DNA from 3 places in the Planococcus alkaliphilus genome. Region 1 is predicted to be linked to each of the others. Evidence: predicted binding sites of a transcription regulator. Region 1 holds the regulator's gene; each other region holds the start of a gene.

What was found. The regulator CtsR, encoded in region 1, represses protease genes until heat stress. The targets are predictions, from matches to a motif close to ATGGTCAATAAAGGTCAAACA.
Region 2: the regulator CtsR is predicted to act here: its motif matches at 2,084-2,104, upstream of AC2EXB_RS13565 (ATP-dependent Clp protease ATP-binding subunit).
Region 3: the regulator CtsR is predicted to act here: its motif matches at 2,315-2,335, upstream of clpP (ATP-dependent Clp endopeptidase proteolytic subunit ClpP).

What each region holds. Positions count from the first base shown of each region.
Region 1 covers NZ_CM168060.1:95,622-99,831, forward strand. The annotation lists rRNA gene AC2EXB_RS00465 (23S ribosomal RNA) at 1-1,696, shown strand, start outside; rRNA gene rrf (5S ribosomal RNA) at 1,778-1,893, shown strand; gene AC2EXB_RS00475 (hypothetical protein) at 2,034-2,279, shown strand; gene AC2EXB_RS00480 (CtsR family transcriptional regulator) at 2,434-2,904, shown strand; gene AC2EXB_RS00485 (UvrB/UvrC motif-containing protein) at 2,916-3,449, shown strand; gene mcsB (protein-arginine kinase McsB) at 3,439-4,210, shown strand, end outside.
Region 2 covers NZ_CM168060.1:2,533,338-2,537,547, forward strand. The annotation lists gene AC2EXB_RS13565 (ATP-dependent Clp protease ATP-binding subunit) at 1-2,066, opposite strand, end outside; gene AC2EXB_RS13570 (metal-sulfur cluster assembly factor) at 2,197-2,505, opposite strand; gene AC2EXB_RS13575 (prolyl oligopeptidase family serine peptidase) at 2,572-3,339, opposite strand; gene AC2EXB_RS13580 (Cof-type HAD-IIB family hydrolase) at 3,521-4,210, shown strand, end outside.
Region 3 covers NZ_CM168060.1:1,151,113-1,155,322, reverse strand. The annotation lists gene gap (type I glyceraldehyde-3-phosphate dehydrogenase) at 1-590, opposite strand, end outside; gene AC2EXB_RS05935 (sugar-binding transcriptional regulator) at 591-1,634, opposite strand; gene AC2EXB_RS05930 (glutaredoxin family protein) at 1,743-1,973, opposite strand; tRNA gene AC2EXB_RS05925 (tRNA-Arg) at 2,170-2,241, opposite strand; gene clpP (ATP-dependent Clp endopeptidase proteolytic subunit ClpP) at 2,415-3,014, shown strand; gene AC2EXB_RS05915 (HPr family phosphocarrier protein) at 3,066-3,323, opposite strand; gene whiA (DNA-binding protein WhiA) at 3,385-4,210, opposite strand, start outside.

The sequences.
Region 1 (4,210 bases):
AGAGCGTTCTAAGGGCGTTGAAGTCAGACCGGAAGGACTGGTGGAGCGCTTAGAAGTGAGAATGCCGGTATGAGTAACGAAAGACGGGTGAGAATCCCGTCCACCGAATGCCTAAGGTTTCCTGAGGAAGGCTCGTCCGCTCAGGGTCAGTCGGGACCTAAGTCGAGGCCGATAGGCGTAGACGATGGACAACAGGTTGATATTCCTGTACCACCTCCCCGCCGTTTGAGCAATGGGGGGACGCAGAAGGATAAGGTGAGCGCGCCGTTGGTTGTGCGCGTCCAAGCAGTGAGGCGTGGAATGAGGCAAATCCCATTCCTGATACGTTAAGCTGTGACGGCAAGAGGATTCATCCTCGAGTCCCTGATTTCACACTGCCAAGAAAAGCCTCTAGCGAGGCGGGAGGTGCCCGTACCGCAAACCGACACAGGTAGGCGAGAAGAGAATTCTAAGGTGAGCGAGTGAACTCTCGTTAAGGAACTCGGCAAAATGACCCCGTAACTTCGGGAGAAGGGGTGCTCTGGTAGGGTGTTACAGCCCGAGAGAGCCGCAGTGAATAGGCCCAGGCGACTGTTTAGCAAAAACACAGGTCTCTGCAAAACCGTAAGGTGACGTATAGGGGCTGACGCCTGCCCGGTGCTGGAAGGTTAAGGGGAGTGCTTAGCGCAAGCGAAGGTGCGAACTGAAGCCCCAGTAAACGGCGGCCGTAACTATAACGGTCCTAAGGTAGCGAAATTCCTTGTCGGGTAAGTTCCGACCCGCACGAAAGGCGTAACGATCTGGGCACTGTCTCAACGAGAGACTCGGTGAAATTATAGTACCTGTGAAGATGCAGGTTACCCGCGACAGGACGGAAAGACCCCGTGGAGCTTTACTGTAGCCTGATATTGAATTTTGGTGCAACTTGTACAGGATAGGTAGGAGCCTTTGAGCCCGGAGCGCCAGCTTCGGAGGAGGCGTCGGTGGGATACTACCCTGGTTGTATTGAAATTCTAACCCACACCCCTGATCGGGGTGGGAGACAGTGTCAGGCGGGCAGTTTGACTGGGGCGGTCGCCTCCTAAAGAGTAACGGAGGCGCCCAAAGGTTCCCTCAGAATGGTTGGAAATCATTCGCAGAGTGTAAAGGCACAAGGGAGCTTGACTGCGAGACGTACAGGTCGAGCAGGGTCGAAAGACGGGCTTAGTGATCCGGTGGTTCCGCATGGAAGGGCCATCGCTCAACGGATAAAAGCTACCCCGGGGATAACAGGCTTATCTCCCCCAAGAGTCCACATCGACGGGGAGGTTTGGCACCTCGATGTCGGCTCATCGCATCCTGGGGCTGTAGTCGGTCCCAAGGGTTGGGCTGTTCGCCCATTAAAGCGGTACGCGAGCTGGGTTCAGAACGTCGTGAGACAGTTCGGTCCCTATCCGTCGCGGGCGCAGGAAATTTGAGAGGAGCTGTCCTTAGTACGAGAGGACCGGGATGGACACACCGCTGGTGTACCAGTTGTTCTGCCAAGGGCATCGCTGGGTAGCTATGTGTGGCCGGGATAAGTGCTGAAAGCATCTAAGCACGAAGCCCCCCTCAAGATGAGATTTCCCATTGCGCAAGCAAGTAAGATCCCTCAAAGACGATGAGGTAGATAGGTTCGAGGTGGAAGCGTGGCGACACGTGCAGCTGACGAATACTAATCGATCGAGGACTTAACCAAATTGCTTTCTGAAGCGCGCGTTTCCTGTATTCAATGTCGAATATCCAGTTTTGAGTGAACAAGTCACTCTGAAAAAAATAGTCCAGTGATGATGGCAAAGAGGCCACACCCGTTCCCATCCCGAACACGGAAGTTAAGCTCTTTTGCGCCGATGGTAGTTGGGGGTCTCCCCCTGTGAGAGTAGGACGTCGCTGGGCACATGGAAAGTCGTTACCGTAGCCGGTAACGGCTTTTTTGTGTTTTTATTAAAATAAAAAGTAAAACTATCTTATATAATTCAAGAAAATTTAGGATTAAAAAACTTCAATTCGGGGGAAACTGAAATGAGGTGAATATCATGAAAGCAGGTTTATATAAAGTAGAAACCATTGATAAACGCTCAGCTTTACTCATTTCAATTGATGGAGAAAAGGAACATTTTACTTTTCCAGTAGCCGATTTCACGCACAATGTCTCAGAGGGTGATGTAGTGGAAATTTGGAGAGAAGGCGTAAAGTGGACAACCGAATATCGTGAAGAAGAAACAAGGTCAGCATCGAGCCACGCAAAAGACTTTGTAAAAAAAATACTTGAACAAGAATAAAATCATTTAATGTCTCGGGAATCACTCTCGGGACATTTTTAATTATTTTGGCATCGAATCATACTATTTGAAATGCACAAAATGTATAGTGTATAATTAAGTCAAATATAGTCAAAGTCAGTTTTGACATATTAGTATCGAAGAGGTGATGACGATGCGGAATATTTCTGATGTAATTGAAGGTTATTTAAAAGAAGTTATCGAATTAAGCGATAGAGAACATATTGAAATAAAGCGCAGCGAAGTTGCTCAAAAATTTCAATGTGTTCCTTCGCAAATTAATTATGTTATAAATACTCGTTTTACTGTCGACCGTGGATATATCGTTGAAAGCAAAAGAGGCGGAGGCGGTTATATTCGAATTAAGCGGATTCGCTTTCATCAAAAGGCAGATTTTATTGCTGAGATTATTGAGCGATTGAAGCAGGGTGCGACACAAAATATGGCTGAAGACATTGTCTTTCGGTTGCTTGATGAAGAGATTGTCTCTAAGCGTGAGGCCAACTTGATTTTGAGTGCTGTTGACCGATCGACATTGCTGATGCCTTTGCCGGTCCGTGATGAAATTAGAGCAAGAATATTAATTGCTATGCTGTTTACCTTAAAGCATCAGCCGAACATGTAAGGAGTGGTAATATGATTTGCGATCAATGCGGCGAACGGCCTGCCTCCGTGATAGTAAAACAGAATATCAATGGGCAAATGACTGAACGACAGTTATGCCATGTATGTGCAGCAGGAAACCACAATTTCAATATTGTTTTTGAACAGGATCCTCTAGCGATACATCAATTACTGTCTAATTGGTTTCCAAACCAGCAAACTTCTCCAAATCCAATAAAAAAAGAAGTGGCTGTTTGCCCGTCCTGTGGATTTACATTTAATAAGTTTCTAAAGTTAGGTAAATTCGGGTGTGCTGAATGCTACGAAGTATTCGAGTCTCAATTGGATGAGATCTTTAAAAGACTTCATAACGGAAATAGTGAGCATACTGGTAAAATACCCGCTTCTTATGGAAGTACCTTAAAAATAAAAAAAGAGATTGAAGAGCTGCGTAAGCAAATGAAGTCTTCAATTGAGCAGGAGAATTTCGAAGAGGCTGCAAAGTTAAGGGATCAGGTAAAAGCTCTTAATGTTCAGCTGGAAGGAGGTGCTTCTGATGGCAATTGAGCGCTTTCTTCAGCCAAGGGCAAGCAGTTGGATGTCGAATGACGGTGAGAATGTAGATATTGCAATGAGTACTAGAATTAGACTGGCCCGAAATTTGAACAATTTTAAATTTCCTTATGCTTATACGGAAGATGAGGCTTTGAAAGTAGACAAGGAAATATCTGCTGTCTTGCTCGATAAGGGAAAAGAATTGAAACATTCCTTTACTCATATTAGTATTCAAGAAACTCCTCAATTAGAAAGAGAAGTTTTAGTAGAGAAGCATTTGATTAGCCCTTATTTAGCAAAAGGCACTCATTCGGGGTCAGTATTGATTTCGGAAAATGAGGAACTCAGTATTATGGTAAATGAGGAAGATCATTTGCGTATTCAAAGTTTGCAGTCAGGCTTTCATTTACAGGAAGCTTATCAACGAGCGAATGAGTTAGACTCTTTACTCGAAAAACACTTATCTTACGCTTTTCATGAAAAGTATGGATATCTAACAAGTTGTCCGACGAATACAGGAACTGGAATGCGCGCATCTGTCATGCTCCATTTGCCAGCGTTGACCATGTCTCATCAAATCACTCGCATTATTCCAGCTATATCACGTTTAGGAATGGTAGTAAGAGGTATTTACGGAGAAGGCAGTGAAGCGCTTGGGAATGTTTATCAGATTTCCAACCAGGTTACGCTTGGGAAATCAGAATATGAGATTCTGCAGGATCTGGAAAATATGACAGATCAGATTATCCAGCAAGAGCGCCGGGCAAGAGAAG
Region 2 (4,210 bases), 1.2 Mb from region 1:
ATTTCCCCTTTGATCAATTCCCGGGCAATCTTGGTTTCGATTTCCCGTTGGATAAAGCGTTTCAGCGGACGTGCTCCGAATACCGGGTCGGTTCCCGCTTCAATAATATAGTCAATGACGGAGTCATCGACCGCCAAATCCAATTGCTGGCCTTTCATCCGCTGGCCAAGTTCTCCCAACATCTTTTTCGCAATTCCATAGAAATGCGAGTTGTCCAGTGCATGGAAAATGACAATATCGTCAATGCGGTTCAACAATTCCGGTTTGAAATGCTTCCGCAATTCAACCATGACAATGTCTTCAAGCTCATGTTCATTATCGGTTCCACCGATATAAGCTGAGCCGATATTTGAGGTCATGATTACGACGGTATTCGAGAAATTGATCAACCGGCCCTGGCTATCTGTAATGCGTCCATCATCCAGAATTTGCAGCAAAATATTGGCTACGTCCGGATGCGCTTTTTCTATTTCATCCAATAGCACAACAGAATATGGGTTTCTGCGCACCGCTTCTGTCAGTTGGCCGCCCTCTTCATAGCCGATATAGCCTGGAGGAGCCCCGACTAAGCGTGAAACGCTATGTTTCTCCATATACTCAGACATGTCGATGCGGATAAAATGGTCTTCCGAATCGAAAAGGTTTGCCGCTAAAGCTTTTGCAAGTTCTGTTTTCCCAACCCCAGTCGGACCTAGGAAAATGAAAGAACCAATCGGCTTTTGTTCGTCTTTAATGCCGGCACGAGCGCGCCAAACCGCTTCTGTCACAAGCTCAACAGCCCGATCTTGCCCAATGACCCGTTCTTTTAACGTTTCATCCAGCCTTAATAGTTTTTCGCGTTCACCTTCGACTAATTTAGTAACCGGAATACCCGTCCATCTAGCGACAATTCCGGCAATTTCATCTTCGGTCACTTCTTCACGCAATAGACGTTCTGCACCGCCCTCGTGCAATTCTTTTTCAAGAACAGCCAATTCCTTTTCAAGCTCTGGAATTTTGCCATGGCGGAGAACAGCAGCTGCATTTAAATCGTATTTGTTTTCTGCCTCTTCCAGTTGCCGCCGATACTGATCCAGTTTTTCACGCTTTTCCTGAATTTTTTTCAACGATTCTTTTTCAGCGTTCCATTGGTTCTTCATATCTGCTGTAGAAGATTTCAAGTCCGCTATTTCTTTTCTTAAAGTGGCCAATCGGTTTTGGCTCGCTGTATCTTTTTCTTTCATTAGAGCTTGTTCTTCAATTTCCAATTGCATTAAACGGCGAGTGACTTCATCCAGTTCCTGCGGCATCGAATCAATTTCTGTCCGAATCATCGCACACGCCTCGTCGATCAAATCGATCGCTTTATCCGGCAAGAAACGTTCGGTAATATAGCGGTCAGACATTGCTGCGGCTGCAACAATCGCCCGGTCATGTATCCGGACTGCATGGTGCAGTTCAAACCGCTCTTTCAATCCTCTTAATATCGATACGGTATCTTCTACAGAAGGTTCACGTACAAGGACTTGTTGGAAACGCCGCTCCAAAGCTGGGTCTTTTTCAATGTTCATCCGGTACTCATCAAGTGTCGTTGCCCCGATACAATACAGTTCTCCTCTTGCTAACATTGGTTTAAGCATATTCCCTGCATCCATTGCGCCTTCTGTTTTCCCTGCTCCGACAATGGTATGGATTTCATCGATGAATAAAATAATCTGTCCATCGCTGTCTTTTACCTGCTTAAGCACACTTTTCAGGCGCTCTTCAAACTCGCCCCGGTATTTGGCACCGGCAATGAGCGAACTCATGTCCAGTTCGTAAATGATACGGTCTTTTAACCCTTCAGGTACGTCATTTCGGACAATCCGCTGCGCCAATCCTTCGACAATCGCCGTTTTCCCGACGCCCGGCTCCCCGATTAGGACTGGATTATTTTTCGTTTTGCGGGATAAGATCCGGATCACATTGCGAATCTCCTGATCTCGTCCGATGACCGGATCCACTTTTCCATTCTTCGCTTGTTCCACCATATTTCGACCATATAGTTCCAATGGGGATTTTTGTTCTTCATTAGTAAATTGAACCATAAAATCACTCCTTATTAAGTTTGACCTTCTTTGACTAATTTAATTATAGTTAATTCCCTCTTATTTGGCAAATAATAACCACAAAAAAACACCATAAAATCAAATGATTTTACAGTGTTTGATGTTCTCATTATCTAACGCCAAGCGCCATTTTCGCATAGCGAGACATATGGTCTTTGCTCCATGCTGGCTGCCAAACGATTTTCACGTCTACTTCTTCTATTTCTGGAAGTTCGTATAGCGCACGTTTAACCATATCTACGATTTGCGGTCCCATTGGGCATCCCATCGATGTCAAAGTCATCGTTACAACAGCAAACCCATCTTCTGAAAGGTCAAGGTCGTAAACAAGCCCTAAGTTGACGATATCGACTCCAAGTTCTGGGTCCACTACTTGTTCCAAGGCACCCATCATGCTATCTCTCATGTCTTGATCCATCATAATCCCTCCCTATTCTGCTCTTCTCATCTTAACAAATTTTCCTGGAAAAAGAAATTTAACCGCTTATTTAGCCACGTGCTCAGCTAACCAAGCCATAGCTGCAAGCATTCCAGGACGGCTCACCGCATGGCCGGATTCTTTTTCCCGCATAAAATGAATCCGGTCCGGCACTTCGGCGTAATCTTCTTTTAACGCATGATAGAAATTGAAAGTCGGTTCAAAAGGAACCGTTGTATCCTGTTCACCGTGCCAGAAAAATAGGGGTCTCTGTTTGAAGACAGCCCGGTTTTTCGTTCCGTCGAAACGGGCAAGTGTATCCAGCATTTTCTTCCGTTCGTCATCCGTAATCGGCAATTTAAATCCTTTCGATTCAAATTGGGCCATTTGGGCTTTTGCCAATTGGACGTAATTGGCAGCCCCCATCATGACCGAAGCCGCTTTGACCCATGGATAAACAGTCAAAGCACCTAAAGTTGTGATGCCGCCCATCGAAGTTCCGCCGATGCCAATCTCGCCTTCAGCTAATTTCTTTTGGTGGATAACTGTATGTATTGTAGCTAATTCTTCTATTGAAGTAAGAACAATTTCCCAAAAACGCAAGCTCATTTGGATTTCATCCAAACCTTCGTCCCGGTCGCCATGCAAATGGGCATCCGGCAAGATGACACGCATTCCCTTATTTGCCAATTGATAGGCGTAATGCAGATTATGCTCTTTTGCACTCATATGGCCGTGAAAGAAAACAACCGTCGGCAATGCATCTGCAAACCGGTTTTCAGCTGCAACGTTCAGGAGCGGGATGCCTTCCCAAATTTCATGTACTACTTTCACTTAACCCACATCCTTTTTTCTTTTTCTATCCAATCCTACCAATGTTCTTCTTCTCCAGCAAACAATCTGCCAAAGCCTTAAAGAAATTTTTCGAAATGAAGCATTCCGATGGAAGTTTTTTTGACGAACCGCTTCATTTATCGCTAAACTGTACATAGAGAGAGAAAGGAGACGGTTATTAATGAAGCAACATTTAATAGTCTTAGATTTAGATGGCACCCTATTGACCGATCAGAAAGTCATTTCCGATAAAACAAAATCTACTTTAACTAAGGCTCAGGAGCAGGGCCATCAAGTAATGATCGCGACTGGCCGCCCTTTTCGTTCAAGTGAAGTGTATTATAAAGAGCTTGGATTGAGCACGCCAATCGTCAATTTCAATGGTGCTTTTGTTCACCATCCAGCCGATTCTTCTTGGGGCACTCACCATACCCCAATTTCTTTGGACGTGGTACATGAAGTGGTCGAATCGATGCACCAGTTCGATTTTTATAATATCGTCGCAGAAGTATTAGACGATGTGTATGTACATCACCATGATGAAAAACTGATGAATATCTTCAGTTTCGGAGATCCGTCTATCACGACCGGCGACTTAAGAAATTTCTTAAAAGCAGATCCTACTTCGATGCTGATCCATGCACCGGTTGAAAAAGTGCAATTGATCCATGACCACTTATCTTCAGTGCATGCCGAAGTAATCGACCACCGCAGATGGGGAGCCCCGTGGCATGTGATTGAAATTGTCAAAAGCGGTTTAAGCAAAGCGGTCGGACTGGACCGGGTTTCCAAATCGCTTGGCATTCCGCGCGAAAATATCATTGCGTTCGGAGACGAAGACAATGATCTTGAAATGATCGATTTTGCCGGC
Region 3 (4,210 bases), 1.1 Mb from region 1:
GCACGGCGGTAGTCTTTATGCGGAGAATCCAACAAAATCTGGTCGTTTGTGTACGAGTGGATTGTTGTCATCATCGCTTTTTTGATGCCGAATTTGTCGTTCAAGATTTTAGAAATTCCAGCTAAGCCGTTTGTTGTACAAGAAGCGTTTGAAATCACATCGTCTTCCTGCGGGTTGTAGCTTTCATGGTTAACGCCCATTACAAGCGTCTTCATGTTTTTGCCTGGAGCTGAAACGATAACTTTTTTAGCGCCTGCTTGGATGTGTTTTTTCGCATCGTCAGCATTTGTAAAGAATCCAGTAGATTCGATGACGATATCGATGTTGTTCTCTGCCCATGGCAAGTTCGCTGGATCTTTTTCAGAGTAAACATGGATTTTCTTGCCGTTTACGATCAAGTCGTTGCCTTCAGATGAAATTTCTGCATCCAATGTGCCGTGGATTGAATCGTATTTAAGCAAGTGTGCCAACATTTTAGCATCTGTTAAATCGTTTACTGCAACAACTTCCACTTCTTTGTTTGCCAATGCTTGGCGGAATACAATACGTCCAATACGTCCAAATCCGTTAATCGCTAATTTTAAAGTCATTTAAAATTCCTCCTGTTTTGTAGTTAATTCGATTATTTTCCGTGCTGCACCTTCATCAGTTATAAGCACGGTTTGTCTCGGTGCAATGTTGAAATAAGAAAGAATCGCTTTCGCTTTTGATCGTCCTCCCGCAACAGCCAAGATGGCTTTCGCTTTTTGGACCTGTTCCATTTGGATTCCCGCAGTTCGGATGCGATAAACAACATTTCCTTCATTGTCGAAGTAATAGCCAAATGCTTCGCTGACCGCTCCGCCGCTTCGGATCATTTCCACTTCTTCCGGCGATGATTTCCGATGCAGCGCAATTTCCTCGGCATTGCCGATTCCATGCACTACGACGTCCGTCTCATCATACAACTCCATCATTTCTTTGATGACCGGTTCACGCATCATCATTTCATAAGCTTCTGCGCTGAGATGGTCCGGCAAGTAAAGCGTTTTGACCGCTCCGCCTGTCTTCTCCGCAAAAAGAGAAGCTATGGTATTTGCCTGATGAAGTACGTCTTCCCCAAGGCCGCCTCGTGCTGCAATGAATTGCAGCGAACGATCCCGCTTTTCGAAAGATATCTCTTTTGAGATTGCAGCCATCGTACTGCCGCCAGTCACTGCAATTTTTTTATGAAGTGGGAACTTCATTTCTAGTAGCCTTGCGGCCTCTTTGCCGATTTTTGTTTTAACTGCTGGAATATCGTCGCTATCCTGGGGCAATATCAGTACTTGTGAAATCCCTAAAATTACTTTTAGCTGCTTTTCCATATTGGATAAGCCGGACATTTCACGCATGAATTCTTTTAATGCCTCCAGCACTTCCAATCCTTGCGGCGATATCGCCATACCGGCAGTTTTCGCTTCTATTAATTGCTGGCTTCGCAGAAGATCCGTTTCTTTCCGGATGTCGCGTTCTGTCATTCCCGCAAGTTCACTTAGCGTACGCCTGCCAATCGGCTCTTCCATTTGGATGGTTTGAAGAATTTGATAACGTTTTTTTAGGAGATCGGTCATTTCCGGCATCAGCTTTTTCTTCGCTTCCGTTAATGGATCCATTGATTCACTCCATTTCAAGCTGGACAATTTTCGTCCCACTCAATATTTTTCTGTCCCACTAGTTACATTCTACCGAACCCATTAAAAAAATGCAAATAAAAAGAAGCGTTAAAATTCTAACGCTTCCAATAGTTCAACGTAGCCGATTCTTCCGTAAATAAGGAGCTCGCCTTCTTTTTCAAGAACCGGAATCATCACCATATATTTTTCATGCAGCTGTTCGTCGCTTTCAATATCGACTTCTCGGTACTCTAGCGGAAAGTCTTCTTTGACAAGCTCCAACATCAATTTCGCTTCTTCGCATAGTTCACAATTTGGACGGGTGTATAAAGTAATCATCGCTTTCCCTCTTCTCATTTTAAATTCTCAAGTGAAGCTATTATACTATTCACCCATAATATATTTAAGTAACTTGTTTGGCGAACATCTTTATTGAGGCTCCTCGAAATTCTCTGCTGGACTAGCCCTTGCATTCATTCAGGAAATAGAAAAAGCCGCTCGTCCCACAATAATAAGTGGGACGAGCGGCAACGGATACCCTCGGAGGGAATCGAACCCCCATTTCAAGAACCGGAATCTTGCGTGTGATCCATTACACTACGAGGGCAAATGGTCGTTAACGACTTTTCTATTATAACCATAACAAAAAAACATTTCAAGTTGATTTTTGCAATTCGTTAGATTTGACCTTCATTGACCAAGATGTGTATGATATTAATACAGCTGAAATGAATTTTTCAGCATAGCTAGATACTATCTATTATGAGGAGGAACTTTTCGATGAACTTAATTCCTACAGTAATTGAACAAACAAGCAGAGGCGAACGTGCATATGACATTTACTCTCGCCTTTTGAAAGACCGCGTCATCATGTTGGGAAGCGGAATCGATGATAACGTTGCAAACTCAATCGTCGCTCAACTTCTATTCCTTGAAGCGGAAGATCCAGAAAAAGATATTTCCATCTACATCAACAGCCCAGGCGGAAGCATTACTGCCGGTATGGCGATCTACGATGTTATGCAATTCATCAAACCGGATGTTCAAACAGTTTGCATCGGTATGGCGGCTTCGATGGGCGCTTTCTTGCTTGCAGCTGGAACAAAAGGCAAACGCTATGCGCTTCCGAACGCTGAAGTCATGATTCACCAGCCACTTGGCGGTGCTCAAGGACAAGCAACTGAAATTGAAATCGCTGCAAAACGCATCTTGCACCTTCGCGAAAAATTGAACCAAATTTTAGCTGAACGTACTGGACAGCCCCTCGAAGTGATTTCAAAAGATACGGACCGCGATAACTTCATGACTGCTGAACGCGCGCTTGAATACGGCCTCGTTGACCAAATCATCACGCGCAACAAAATGTTGGAAGACAAATAAGCGTTAAACGAATAAAAGCTTGCAGCCGATACCGGCTGCAAGCTTTTTTCATTATCCTTCTTTTTCAATTAAGCCTGCTAATGACTCCACTGCATTTTGCTCATCATTGCCATCAGCCGAAATTTTCACTGTCGTGCCTTTGCTGATTGCTAAACTCATGATGCCCATGATGCTTTTCGCATTTACTTTTTTATCATCTTTTTCAAGATACACATCTGAACTGTAGCGATTTGCTTCCTGAACAAACAAAGCTGCTTGTCTTGCTTGCAAACCGGATTTCAATTGAACTTCCACTTGTTTTTCAACCATGCTGATCCTCCTCTAAAACTGACTAGACTCTTTAAAAAATTATATGAAAGAACGGACGGTGCTACCGGCCGATCATTTCTCCTTTTCTCAGCGATTCAGCAATTTCATCGATTTTGCGCAGACGATGATTAACGCCCGATTTACTGACATTTCCGGTCGATACCATTTCCCCTAGTTCCTTCAAGGTAACATCCTGGTATTCAACGCGCAAGCGCGCAATTTCCCGGAGCCGTTCAGGCAGCTGGTCGATGCCGATCATATTGTCGATAAAACGGATATTTTCAACTTGCCGCAATGCAGCATCAATGGTTTTGTTCAGATTGGCTGTTTCGCAGTTGACCAGGCGATTTACGCTGTTTCGCATGTCACGGATGATCCGGACATCTTCGAATTTCAGCAAAGCTGAATGTGCGCCGGTCAGGCTGAGAAAATCTGCAATCTTTTCAGCTTCTTTCAAATACGTGATGAAGCCTTTTTTTCGCTCAATGGTTTTGCTGTTCAAATGGAATTCGTTCATAAGCTCCACCAAGGAATCAGCATGGTCTTTATAAGACGAGTAGATTTCCAAATGATAAGAAGAAGTTTCGGGATTGTTGACCGATCCTCCAGCTAAAAAAGCGCCTCTTAAATAAGAACGTTTGCAGCAATTCTTCTCAATTAATTTTTTGTCAATATCATGATGGAACTGGAAACCTTCCGAGATGATCGCTAAATCTTCCAGAATCATTTTCGCTCCTTCGCGGAGGCGGCAAATGTAAACATTGTTCTTTTTCAAACGCATTTTTTTGCGGACCAGCAATTCAACCGGATAAACTTTGTAAAATCTTTTCAACAAGGTATAAATCCGGCGGGCGATAGCCGCGTTTTCAGTCTGTATGTCCAGGCTC